3 regions of the Micromonospora sp. NPDC049662 genome follow, and region 1 is predicted to be linked to each of the others. Evidence: riboswitches for the same ligand, from Rfam matches in the RefSeq annotation. Region 1 holds a riboswitch; each other region holds the start of a gene.

The links. Region 1 has a riboswitch for S-adenosylmethionine ahead of AB0J36_RS26120 (ABC transporter substrate-binding protein). Riboswitches for the same ligand answer to the same signal wherever they lie in the genome.
Region 2: it holds a riboswitch for S-adenosylmethionine, as region 1 does, so the genes downstream of both, AB0J36_RS03770 (aminotransferase class V-fold PLP-dependent enzyme) here and AB0J36_RS26120 (ABC transporter substrate-binding protein) in region 1, are expected to answer to the same signal.
Region 3: it holds a riboswitch for S-adenosylmethionine, as region 1 does, so the genes downstream of both, AB0J36_RS00920 (hypothetical protein) here and AB0J36_RS26120 (ABC transporter substrate-binding protein) in region 1, are expected to answer to the same signal.

Annotation. Positions count from the first base shown of each region.
Region 1 covers NZ_JBFAOC010000045.1:30,299-34,503, forward strand. The annotation lists gene AB0J36_RS26105 (hypothetical protein) at 1-6, shown strand, start outside; gene AB0J36_RS26110 (amino acid ABC transporter ATP-binding protein) at 16-750, opposite strand; gene AB0J36_RS26115 (amino acid ABC transporter permease) at 747-1,520, opposite strand; gene AB0J36_RS26120 (ABC transporter substrate-binding protein) at 1,566-2,405, opposite strand; SAM riboswitch class IV at 2,723-2,834, opposite strand; gene AB0J36_RS26125 (amino acid transporter) at 2,921-4,205, opposite strand, start outside.
Region 2 covers NZ_JBFAOC010000003.1:132,887-137,091, reverse strand. The annotation lists gene AB0J36_RS03780 (hypothetical protein) at 1-101, shown strand, start outside; gene AB0J36_RS03775 (PrsW family intramembrane metalloprotease) at 138-1,619, opposite strand; SAM riboswitch class IV at 1,643-1,763, shown strand; gene AB0J36_RS03770 (aminotransferase class V-fold PLP-dependent enzyme) at 1,834-3,078, shown strand; gene AB0J36_RS03765 (FUSC family protein) at 3,088-4,205, opposite strand, start outside.
Region 3 covers NZ_JBFAOC010000001.1:232,992-237,196, forward strand. The annotation lists gene pglX (BREX-2 system adenine-specific DNA-methyltransferase PglX) at 1-1,199, shown strand, start outside; gene AB0J36_RS00915 (hypothetical protein) at 1,420-1,641, shown strand; SAM riboswitch class IV at 1,725-1,845, shown strand; gene AB0J36_RS00920 (hypothetical protein) at 1,874-2,086, shown strand; gene AB0J36_RS00925 (hypothetical protein) at 2,083-2,478, shown strand; gene AB0J36_RS00930 (hypothetical protein) at 2,459-2,599, opposite strand; gene AB0J36_RS00935 (hypothetical protein) at 3,278-3,628, shown strand; gene AB0J36_RS00940 (GIY-YIG nuclease family protein) at 3,588-4,205, opposite strand, start outside.

The DNA.
Region 1 (4,205 bases):
GGCTGAGCGGTCTCCTCAGAGCACCTGGGCGAGGAAGCTTCGCAGCCGGGGATGCTCGGCCCCCTCGAAGATCCGCTCCGGCGGGCCGGCCTCCAGCACCACGCCCCGGTCCATGAAGGCCACGGTGTCGGCGACCTGCCGGGCGAAGCCCATCTCGTGGGTGACCACCACCATGGTCATTCCGGCGGCGGACAGGTCGGCCATCACCCCGAGGACCCCCTTGACCAGCTCCGGGTCGAGCGCCGAGGTGGCCTCGTCGAAGAGCATCACCTCGGGTCGCAGCGCCAGCGCCCGGGCGATCGCCACCCGCTGCTGCTGACCGCCGGAGAGCTGCGCGGGCCGGGCGTCGGCCTTGCCGGCGAGCCCCACCAGCTCCAACTGCGCGCGGGCGACCTGGACCGCCTCGTCCTGGCCGAGCTTGCGCAGTCGGCGCAGCGCCAGCGTGACGTTGCGCAGCACGCTCAGGTGCGGAAAGAGGTTGAACTGCTGGAACACCATGCCGACCCGCTGGCGTAGCGCGTCCGGGTCGTCCCGCAGCACGCTGCGTCCGTCCAGCAGCACGTCGCCGCGGTCGGGTTCGATGAGGCGGTTGAGCGTACGCAGCAGGGTGGACTTGCCCGAACCGGACGGTCCGATCACGCAGGCCGTCGCGCCGCGGGGCACGGTCAGGTCGACGCCGCGCAGCACGCGGTTCGGCCCGAAGGCCAGGTGGACGTCGCGCGCCTGCACGCTCACCGAGGTCGTGGTCATCGCCGGTCTCCCTGCGTCGTGGCGGGCAGCGCCGTGTCGTCGTCCTCGTCGTCCGGCGCGGTGGCCGGGCGGCCGTGGCGCAGCCGCCGGTCGATCCAGTTGACGAGGTGGGTCAGCGGGACGGTCAACGCCAGGTAGAACAGGCCCGCCAGCAGCAGCGCGGATTCGTTCCCGGTGGTGGCCGCGTAGTCCTGCCCGATCCGGAACAGCTCGCGCTGGCTGGCCACCAGGCCGAGGAAGTACACCAGACTGGAGTCCTTGATCAGCGCGATGAGCTGGTTGACCCAGGCGGGCAGCACCCGCCGGATGCCCTGCGGGATGATCACCAGCCGCATCGCGTCGGCCCAGGAGAAGCCGAGCGCCCGGGCGCCCTCCAGTTGGGCGGCCTCCACCGACTGGATGCCGGAGCGGAAGATCTCCCCGATGTACGCGGCGGCGATCAGCGACAGCGCGAGGATGCCCAGCGGGTACGGTTCCGGTCCCCAGACCCGCATGCCCAGCGGCGCCAACCCGACGCCGATCAGCAGGATCGTCGCCGCGGCCGGCAGCCCTCGGAACACGTCCGTGTAGACGCGCGCCGGCCAGCGTAGCCACCGACTGCGGGAGATGCCGGCCACGGCCAGCAGCAGACCCAGCACCGTGCCGAGCAGGGCGGCGGAGACCGCCAGGATCAGCGTGTTGGGCAGCCCGACGGTCAGCATCTCGGGCAACGCCTCGCGCATCGCGTCGACGTCGAAGAACGTTTCCCAGAGGGTGCTCAACGGATCCATCGTTCGCCTCTCCTGCCGCCCTGCTCGCTCGTCACCGCCGGCCGCTCAGGAGGCGGCCGACGCGGACGCCGACGGTTGCGCCGACCCGGACGCGGACGGGGCTGTCGCCTTGCCGCTGCCCGGCTTGAAGTCCGCCGGGATCGGCCGGCCCGGGTAGTACTGCGCCTGCAACCGGCTCCAGGTGCCGTCGGCGATGACCTCGTCGAGGGCCTTGTTCAGCGCCTCGCGCAGCTTGTCGCTGCCCTTGGCGACGGCGTACGCGGTCGGCGCCGGGCTGAGCTGCTTGGCCGCCACGGTGATCTTGCCGTTGCTGTCGGCGGCGGACTTCTCGCCGATCTCGGCCGGTGCGATCCAGGCGTCGGCCGTGCCCGCCTTGAGCTGGTTGATCGCGCCGTTGTAGTCCGGCACGCGGACCGGGTCGAGCTGCTTGCCGGTGGCGTAGTCGTCCTGGACGGTGCCCTGCACCACCACGACACGCTCGCCGGTGAGCTGGTCGAATCCCTTGATCGGCGAGCCGGCCGGCACGTCCAGCCCGAAGTAGCCGAAGTCGTACCCGTTGCCGAAGTCGACGGTCTTCTTGCGCGCCTCGGTGATGGTGATCGAGGAGCTTCCGACGTCGAACTTGTGGTTGTTGACCTGGGAGAGCAGCGCGGAGAAGTCGGTGCCGACGAACTCCACCTTCAGGCCGAGCTTGCCGGCCACGGCGGTCAGCAGGTCGTTGTCGAAGCCGGTGAACTTGCCGTCCGTGAGGTAGACGTTGGGTGGGGCGTCGGTCAGCGTGCCGGCCCGCAGCACACCCGGCTGCGCCAGACCGTACGGGTTCCCGCCGCCACTTTCCGAAGAGTCACCTCCACCCGAGCAAGCACCCAGCAAACCAACGGTCAACAAAGAAACCCCAACAGCAACAAAACGAGAAGAAATACGCATAACTAACTCCAAAGGGATGCGTCGATCCCGTCGATCATGAAGTTATTGCCGCGACACGCCGGTCAGGCGGGCAACAACTTCATGATCGACGCGAAGAAGGGTGGGGCGGGGTGGGGAGGGGTCAGCGCTTTAGGCGGCGGTACACGCCGCGCTGCGCATTCGCATCAGGTCCACGTGGCGGCGCCGGGTCAGGGCCGGCGTACGCCGGACGGCCGGTGGCGTGGGGCTGAGGATGTGCATGCGGTCTCCCGGGTCTTGGTGCTGACCTGGGTGCCAGGCCACGCTTGCACCGACGTCCCGCCGGTGCCTGGTCTTCACCCGGGGCACCCCACCGCGGAGGAGGGTTGCCGGCCAGCGAGCCGGGGCTTCGCGCTGGCACTCATGACCTGCGCCGAGGCTAGCAGCAGCCACCGGTCGGTCGTCCAGCCGATATGACCACCCTCACCGGCCGCGACCCGCGCTCGGCGAGCCGGTCAGCCGGCGTGCACGTGGGGCCGGCGCGTCCGGTCCGGCTCCTGGCGGCGCAGGATCTCCCGGGTGACCGAGACGATCTCGCCCTGCCCGAACGCCAGGTAACGCAGCACGTTGCGGGCCGGGCCGCCCTCGGTCCACTCGAAGTAGATGTGGGGGCGGCGCGTGCTGCGGTCGCGGATCTCCAGCAGCAGCGCGGCCAGCGCGTTCGGCACCGAGGAGCTGGCCAGGCTGAGCACCGGGAAACGGTCGTGCGCCACGCTGCCGCGTACCAGCAACCCCGTCTCGAAGTCCGACGGATCGGTGACCCGGACCTCGACGAAGATCACGTCGCTGTCGTCGGGGAAGTCGTTGTCCGCCATGGTCTGGGCCAGCTTGTCGCGGTACTCCGCGAGGTCGCGGCGCTCCGGCTCGTGCGCGACCAGGCGGATGCGACGTCCGGAGCGCTCGTCGATCATCGCGCTCGCCAGCTCGTCGAGCTGGACGCGGTCGACCCGCAGCTCGAACGCCCGCGACACCCGCGACAGCGCCGACACCAGGATCATCGCGCCGATGAAGCAGGCGGCGATCTTCACGCCGTCGGGCCGCTCTGCCACGTTCGCCACGGTGGTGTAGACGAACGCCACCGTGATGACCCCGAACGCGACCGCGCGACCGCGCTGACGCCGCCGCCGCGCCGCGAGCGTCACGGCCGTCGCCGCCGAGGTGATCAACACCAGAACCCCGGTGGCGTACGCGCCGCCCTGCGCGTCGACGCTGGCGGAGAAAATGATCGTGATGAGGAACGCCACGCCGGTGAACACCAGGACCAGCGGCCGGACCGCGCGAGCCCACGTCGGCGCCATGCCGTAGCGGGGCAGATACCGGGGTACGAGGTTCAGCAGCCCGGCCATCGCGGACGCCCCCGCGAACCAGAGGATCGCGATGGTGGAGAGGTCGTAGACGGTGCCGAACACCCCGCCGAGATGCTGGTGGGCCAGGTAGGCCAGTGCCCGGCCGTTGGCGGCCCCGCCAGGCCGGAAGGCCTCGGGCGGGATCAGCACGGTGGTGGTCACGCTGCTGGTGATCAGGAAGACGCTCATCGTCGCGGCGGCCGTGGTGAGCAGCCGCCGCGCGCCCCGGATGCGGCCCAACGGCCGGTCCTCCGAGTCTTGGCGGTCCCCTCGGATGTGCGGCATCACCGCCACCCCGGTCTCGAAACCGGACAGACCCAGCGCCAGCTTCGGGAACACGAGCAGGGACAGCCCGACCACCAGCAGGGGATCCCCGTGTCCGGTGGTCAGGGCG
Region 2 (4,205 bases), on a different contig from region 1:
TCCGGCCGGACGGCGCGGCGCAGTTGTTCAAGGGGATCGGGGCGGCGTTGATCGCCATGGCCCAGGGACTCGGCGACTTCCTCACCACCCTGATGACCTGACCCCGCCGGCCGCGCCGCGAGACCGCCCGCCCGCGCTCAGGCGTTACCGGGCGGCCACGGCGCGGCGGGGCGCAGGCCGTGCCAACCGGGCGGCGGATAGTTGCCGACCGGGGGCGGCGGGGCGAGCACCACCGGAATGGGCACCACCGGCTCGTCGGGCGCGGACACCGATCGCTGCGTGCCGTCCGGAAAGCGCAGGTGGTACTGGCTACCGTCCCAGACACCGACCGGGGCCTGCGGGTCGCGGCCCACGAAGTACGACCGGTACGCGGTGATCGCCTCCAGGAGCTGCCGCTCCTCGACGGCGGTCCGTTCCCGGTCGGACGGCTTACGGTCCAGACCGCGCAGCGTCCCGTCCCGCAGCAGGGCCAGCCGCGTCGCAGCGAGCTGGTACCCGCGCATGGCACGCGCACCGGCGTCGCCGCCGACGCGGCGTGCCCAGCTCCGGGCGGCGTGCCGACGACCCAGGCTGCTCAGGGCGGCCACCTCCGGTGGGCTCAACCAGCCGGCGCGTACGTAGTCCGGCAGCGTCCGTTCGGTGAGCCGCCCTTCCCAGGCGCGCAGCCACACGGCCAGCCCGACCACGCCGAAGAACACCGGCACCATCAGGCCCAGGAAGCCGTACAGCATGATCACGGCCTCGCCGGTGGCCTGGGTGAGCGTCGGCAGCAGGTTCCACGTGCCGTGCAGCATCATCGCGAGCAGCAGGCCGGCGATCGGGGCCAGCACCCGGACCCGCCGGTCGGCGCTCCGGGAGGCCACGCCGAGCCCCACGCCGGTCATCGAGGTGAAGAGGGGATGGGCGAACCCGAACAGGAGGATCCGCACGATGAAGATGGCGATCACCTGTTGGGTGCCGGTCGCCGGGCCGTACCGGTCGGCACCGGCCGCGTAGCCGTACCCGCCCAGGTAGAGGATGTTCTCCACCATGGCGAAGCCGACCGCGGAGAGCCCGCAGTAGACCAGGCCGTCGGTGATCCCGGACCACTCCCGGCGGCGGAACACCAGCAGCAGGATCGGGCCGAGCGCCTTGGTCAACTCCTCGATGAACGGCGCCACCAGTACGCCGGTCAGCGCGTCCGGCAGCCCCCAGTCGGCGAATCGTCCGGCGGCGAACTCGTTCACGTTCAGCGAGGCGGCGGTGGAGACGAACGCCCCCCAGGCGAAGCAGAAGACCAGGTATTTCAGGGGTTCCGGTTCGTACCGGTCGAGCCAGAGGAAGCAGGCGACCAGCACCGGAACCGGCAGGATCGCGGCGCCCACCCCGATGAGCAGCGCGTCGAGGCCGAGCGACTGACCGAGGCGGACGACCATGAAGACCGCGCACGCGGCGATGAGCAGCACCACCCCGGCCAGCACCAGGAACCGCAGCCAGCCGAAGCGGCGCGGCGGCATCCCGGGTGACGTGCCGGCGGGCGGAACCGCGGGCGGGTGCGGCGGCGACGGCAGGGGTGCACCGGGCGGGGTGTCGGCCATGCGGTCAGCGTAGCCATCCCCCGCCGGCTGGTCCGGTCGCATCCACAGCCGCTATGCTGCCGGCAGGTCACGAGCGCCAGCGTCAAGCCCCGGCTTGCTGGCCGGCAACCCTCGTCGAGTTCGCGGTGGGGTGCCCCGGGTGATGACCGGGCCCAGCCCGATCGGCGTGCTGGGCAAGCGCGGACCCCGTCCCGATGCCATACCCGGGGTCCCTGACCCCGGAGGTTCCGGCGTGTCCGTCACCCTCGTACCCTCGCTGCCCAGCCTGCCCGCTCTCGCGTCCCCGCCGTCGGCGGCGCTCGACGTGCTGGGCGTGCCCGGCGAGATCAACCTCGACTACGCGGCCACCGCGCCGTGCGCGCGGGCCGCGGCCGACGCGGTCACCGAACTGCTGCCCTGGTACGCCAGCGTGCACCGGGGCGCGGGAGCGCTGTCGCGGCGCTGCACGCTGGCCTACGAGCGGGCCCGGCAGACCGTCGGCGACTTCCTCGGCGCGGGCGCCGATGACCACGTGGTCTTCACCCGCAACACCACGGACGCGCTCAACCTGCTGGCCCGGTCGTTGCCGGCCGGCACGACGGTGGTCACCTTCGCCGGTGAGCACCACGCGAACCTGCTGCCCTGGCCGCGCGGCTCGGTACGCCTGCCGGTACCCGCCAACCCGGCCGGGGCGGTACGCGATCTCGCCGCCGCGCTGACCGAACTGCGCCGCGACAGCAACCCCGCGCTGCCGGTGCTGGTCGCGGTGACCGGGGCGAGCAACGTGACCGGTGAGCTGTGGCCGGTCGCCGAACTGGCCCGGGTGGCCCACCGGCACGGCGCCCGGATCGTCCTCGACGCGGCGCAGCTCGCCCCGCACGTCCCGGTCGACAGGCGCACGCTCGACGTGGACTACCTGGCCGTCTCCGGCCACAAGCTGTACGCCCCGTTCGGCGCGGGTGTGCTCGTCGGCCGGGCGGACTGGCTGGACGCGGCCCCGCCGTACCTCGCCGGTGGCGGGGCCACCAGCCACGTCGGGCCGGCCACCCACGACGTGACCTGGGCGACCGGTCCGGCCCGGCACGAGGGCGGCACCCCCAACCTGCTCGGCGCGGTGGCGCTGGCGGCGGTGTGCGCGGCGTTGACCGACGCCGACCGGGTCGCGCTCGCCGCCCGCGAGCAGGCGTTGCTGGCCCGGCTCCGCGCCGGCCTCGCGGCCCTGCCGCACGTCGTGGAGTTGCGGACCTTCGGCCCGGACGCGCCCCGGGTCGGCATCGTGTCGTTCGTGGTCGCCGGCCAGGACTCGGCCACGGTGGCCGCCCGGCTCGCCGCCGAGCACCACATCGGCGTACGGGACGGGTTGTTCTGCGCCCACCCGCTGGCCCGGCGGCTGCTCGACGAGGCTGCCTCGCGTACCGGCCGGAGGGATCTGCCGCCGACCGCGCTGCGTGCCAGCATCGGTCTGGGCAGCACCGCCGCCCAGGTGGACCGGCTCCTTGCGGCGCTCGCCGAGCTGGCCTGAGGCGCGTTCTCAGCCGACTGGCGGGGCGGTGGGTGGCTTCGGCGCGTCGCCCGGCTCGGCGGGCTCACCCACCGGCCGCTCCTGGTCCCCGAAGGAGGTGCGGATGCAGCGGTTCGCCTCCTCCTGCTCAATGCCGGAGGCCACCAGCAGGTCACTGGCCGTGGTGCGGATCTGGGCGATCACGACGCTGCCGGAGAAGCCCACCCCCTCCCCGTACGCGCGGCCGGCCTCGCTGACGGCCCGCAGCGACCGCTCCCGCGCCTTCTGCGGCTCCTCCCCCGCCGCGAACTCGTGTTTGAGCAGCCGGACCGACTCGGCGAGGTGGCCGATCGCGTCCGGCATGGGGTCGGGCACCGGCTCGTCGTCCTCGATCAGGGTGACGGACCGGCGGATCAGGGTGCCGGAGTTGCGCATCGCCCGGTCGATCGGGTCGGCCGCCTCCGCGTAGTGGACGAGTTCGTCCCGGCGGTGCCAGCGGGCCGGCGACAGGGTGGCGGTCTCCTTGGCGCCCTCGATCGCCTCGCTCAGGGTGGCCAGCTCGTCCTTGTTGTTGCGCAGCCGTTCCAGCGCCCGCTGGATGGTGGCGCGGTCCCCGGAGCGCAGGCCGTCGGCGGTGGCGTCGAGCTGCGCCGCGAGCAGGTCCAGCGCCGGCCGGGCGGCCCGGTTGATCACCCGGAGCGGGTTCAACGGCAGCAGCACCGCCGTCACCAGCAACGCGACGCCGCCGCCGAGGAACGCGTCGACGAAGCGGGGGATCTCCAGATTCTGGGTGGACGGGCTCAGCGTCACGATCAGCACCGCCGTGGCCGCCGCCTGGATGACGATGGCCACGCTCGCCCCGGCGAAGATGGTGAGCAGGATCGCCACGGTGACCACCAGACCGAGCTGCCACGCGCCGGTGCCGAGGAAGTAGATCAGCAGATCGCCGACGGCCACCCCGACGCCCACCCCGACGATCAGCTCCACGGTCCGGCGGAACCGCTGACCCACCGACGCGGCCAGGGTGCCGACCGCGGAGATCGGCGCGAAGACCGGCTGCGGGTTGCCGAGCACCTTGTGCGAGACGAGGTACGCCAGGCCGGCCGCCAACCCGGCCTGGACGGCGAGCCCACCGGCCATCCGCACCC
Region 3 (4,205 bases), on a different contig from region 1:
AGTTGGACCGGCTCGCCCGGGAGCTGTCTGAGGCCACTCCCGCAGCGGTCCTCAGCCACCAGTCCCCGAGCCGCGAAGGCTTTTCCACGGCCCGTTCCCGCTGGGAAGCTATCCGCGCCCGCATGGTGGCCCTGCAGGAGGAACTGGACTGGAAGGTCTATCTCCGGTATGGCGTAACCGAGGAAGAGGGCCTAGTGGCCCCTGCCTCCGCCGTTCCGCCGCTGGCCTTCGGCGAGCGAGCATTCGAGATCGTCATGGCCCGGCAGATGGTCGCCGGCGAGCTGGACACTGCTTGGTTTGTGCGGCACGGCGCTCTTCCGACCACCGATCTGCCCGCCCACTGGCCAGCGTCCTACCGCGAGGTGGTCGAGCGGCGCATCGACGCGATGCAGCGGGACAGTCGGCTGCGGACTCTGGAGCGGCCGGAGTTCAAACGACGATGGGCCTCCCCCGGCTGGGACGCCATGGCGGCCGGAGCGGTGCGGACCTGGTTGCTCGACAGGTGCGAGACGGCCGAGCTCTGGTACGAGAACGCAGACGGCGCAAGGCGTGCACGACCGCGAACAATCGTGGCGCTAACCGAGCTGTTGGGCAAGGACCCCGCGTTCATCCAGGCCGCTGAACTGTACGCACCAGGCCAACCGCTGGTCGACGTCGTGAGAGACCTGTTCGCGGACGAGGTCGTCCCCCACCTCGCCGCCCTACGTTATCGAGACTCGGGCATCGCCAAGCGCGCTCAGTGGGAGGAGACGTGGCGGCTACAACGGGAACAGGACTTGGGTCTTACTGGGCCGGCCCCGATGCCACCGAAATACAGCAGCGCCGACTTCCTGAAGGTGAGCTACTGGCGACACCGTGGCAAGTACGACGTGCCTGGCGAACGGTTCGTGTCCTATGCGCGCTCGGGAGGCGCCATCAAGGACGCCATGGTGGGGTGGGCCGGCTGGCCCGTCGAGGATCGAGCAATGGTGCTGTCCAGCCTCGCATCAGCCGCGCCGACCCGCGAGGACGGCCTTCCGCTGCTCGCCGGGCTGCTCGAGTTGCTGCCGTGGGTAAAGCAATGGTGTAGCGACCAGCAGTACGAGAGCCACCGCACACTGCTAGACGACTTGATGGTCCGGTGGGACGTCACTGAGGAGGATCTACGCGCTTGGCGTCCCGTGAAATCGAAGCGCGGGCGTCCCCGCAAGCACAGCTGATCGATGTAGCCCAGTCAGGCCATCTGACCATCAGAACCACCCACATGATGATTCTTCCGGCTCCACGCTACCGGGCTCTTCACTGACGGACTGGCCCTCGGTACCGATCTACCCGATCCTGCGGGCGCAGTCGAGCGGGTCAGGAAAATCGTCGTTTCAACGGTCAGCCTGCCTGAGGGGGTCTACCGGTTCGGGGACAGCCCTGCGCCAGTTCCGGCAGGTGCTGACGCACGTACGCGCCTCCGGCGACATCTCCCCCACGGCTCTCGACCTACGTTTCAACATCGGCATACTGCTGGTCTCTGAAGACAAGGCCGCCGAGGCCGCGGACGAGCTGCAACCGCTGCACGACGACCTCTGCGTGGTCTACGGCCCAGACCATGAGCTGACCCGGGAAGTCGCGGAACTGCTTGCCCGGCTCCGACTCGCCACCGACGGATAAATCCGCCATCGCCGTCGGCTCTGGTCTCCTCCGCGTGTTGGCCGGGGTTGCTCCCGGCCTCGATGATCTCTATGCTTCCTGGGCGTCAAGAGTGGTCAGCGTCAAGCCTCCCGGCTTGCTGACCCGGCAACCGCGCCACCCGCGCACGGTGCCTCCGGGAGAAGACCAGGCCGACCGCAAGCTGCGGTACGGCAAGAGCGGGTGCCTCGTGGCACCGGAGAGCGAGTTCACCGTGCCATTCGAAGAGCTGAACCTGGCCGCTTTCGCGGTCTGCCTGACCTGTGGGCACCTCCGCGACGGTGCCCCGCACGAGCAGCGGTGCCGCTGCCAGCCCCGTACGCCGGAGTGGGAGCAGCAGTGGCAGGGCCAGGACATCGCCGGTGACCTCGACCTGTGTGTGTTGTGCGTGCGGAACACTGCGGCTGGGCCACGTCGCCGTTCATGATCGAGTGTCGGCCCAGCGGCAGTGCGGCGCGGTGGCCGTACCGTTCTCCGACGACCTGCGAGACGTGTCGGCAGGTCCCGCAGGCCAGCCACGACCACCGGGTTCGGGTGGTCACCGAGACGGCCACGACCACCGAGGTCGCCGCCTCGCTGGTGGATTCCGCGCGGCGTGGCAACGAGCTACGCGAGTGGCAGCAAGTGGAGTTCGCCCGGCTCGCCGAGCCACTACGCCTGACTGCTTCGAGCGTGCCGCTGGCCGAGTGGCAGCGGCAGTCGCCGCCGTCGCTTGGAGCGAGCGTTGACGCCTTCGACCGCTACGGCGTCATGCCCGTCCCCAACGACCTCAGCAGCCTCCGGCAGGCGCAGAACGAATTCATGGCCGCCGCTCGTTGATCGCCAGCCCAGCCGGCTGCTGTTGGTGGTAACCGATCTCGCCTACAGCAGCCGGCTGGTCGTCGCCCATCGACGGTCCGGTGATAACGGGCAGCTCGGATGCCGCGCTGTTCGATAGCATCCGGCCATGATGGACAGTGACGGGCAGCGACGACGGCTCCCGGTGGTCCAAGCATGACCATCATCAGTGGTTGGCCGGCGCTGACCGTGGCTTTGAGCAACAGAGCCTCGCCAGCGAGATTGTTCATTCAGGAGCGGTTCGGCCGCTGGCAGGACCTGCAGGCACGGTATCGGGAATCCGTGGGCTCCCTTGTCGTGCCTGGGAGCCAGGCGAACCCCGGCACCATCGGTTCGGCCTTCGACTGGATGGTGCGCTTCATGGTGCACCCCCGTCCGGATCTGCGCCTGGCACTGCTCGGCGCGCGCACTCCCCCGCTCCGGCACGCGGTCCACGAACTGGCGCGCACGCTGAATTACTCCCAAAGCGGAGACGTGGGGACCGTCCGGTTCACGGGGCCGGCCGCAGGCAGCGAAGCCGACCATCAAGTCGTTGCCCGGGCCTGCTGGGCGCTGGCGCTCCTCACCGACCTATACCGGGTCGGTCCCACACCCGGATCCCCGTTGATGGCCCTGGCCCCAAGGTCGATCACCGCCGAGAAGCTACTTGAGCTCGCCCCACCCGCGGCCCTCGACGAGCTCCAGGCTCTACGCTCCTTCGCCGAGCGGAGCCTCCTGCCGTCCCCTGTCAGCGCGGCATGGCGCTTGGGCCCTCGGGCCGACCTTCGCCGGGTCATCATTGATGAACGCCGACGCCGACCTGATCGCCGCAGGCCTGCTGCTCGAACTCAAGACGAGCCTCGGCAGCAAGCGCCGCGACGGGACACGGCGGTCATCACTGGAAGCGCCGACCATCATGCAGTTGCTCGGCTACGTACTGCTGGACTTTCCTGACGAGGTCGCCATCGAAGCCGTCGGCGTCTACAACGCCCGCTACGCACACCTGACGACGTGGCGCCTACCGGAACTCCTGGCTGAGTTGGCGGGCAGGCCCGTTGATCTAAGGGAGGAACGTGTGGCCTTCCATCAACTGCTCGCCACGGGCGATCACTTCAGTCCTCGCGTCGGAGACCATCTATGTAGCCCTGGATGAGGGCGGACGCGTCGCGGAAGTCGAGGTCGAAGAACTCGCGGTCCTTGCGCACCCGGTAGGGTGCCAATCGATCGTGCAGCTCAGCCTCTACTGACGGAGCATCCGCGACCACCCACAAGGCGCGCACGCCATACGGGATAACGACGCCTGTCGCCCGGTTGATCTCCTTCACCCGCTCCTCGACGGTCCGCTCGGTGTAGCCGATCTTGAGCATCCGAGGCTGCTCGCGAGTCGACAGCACGTAGATGTAGCCAGCTCCTGGCGTTTCACGCGGCTGTTCCCCGACGAGTCCGGCCAGATGGACCTGCACGTCCGCGTCAGTCAGGAGCGTGAGCTGCTTCGCAGCGGTGGCATCGTCGCCATCCCTGATCGCGGTCCGTAGGCGACCGAGCGCATCACCAGCTTGTAGGCAGCGCTTACGTCCAGGGCGGCCCAACTGTTGCCACACGGTGAACCAGTCCCACTGGTCCTGCCTGTGACAGCGCGAGTAGAGCCCCTTGACTTCCGACAGGGCCTCCAGCAGTGACGGGCTGGACGCACTCTGAGCGTTCTGCAGGTAGTCCAGCACGGCCGCTAC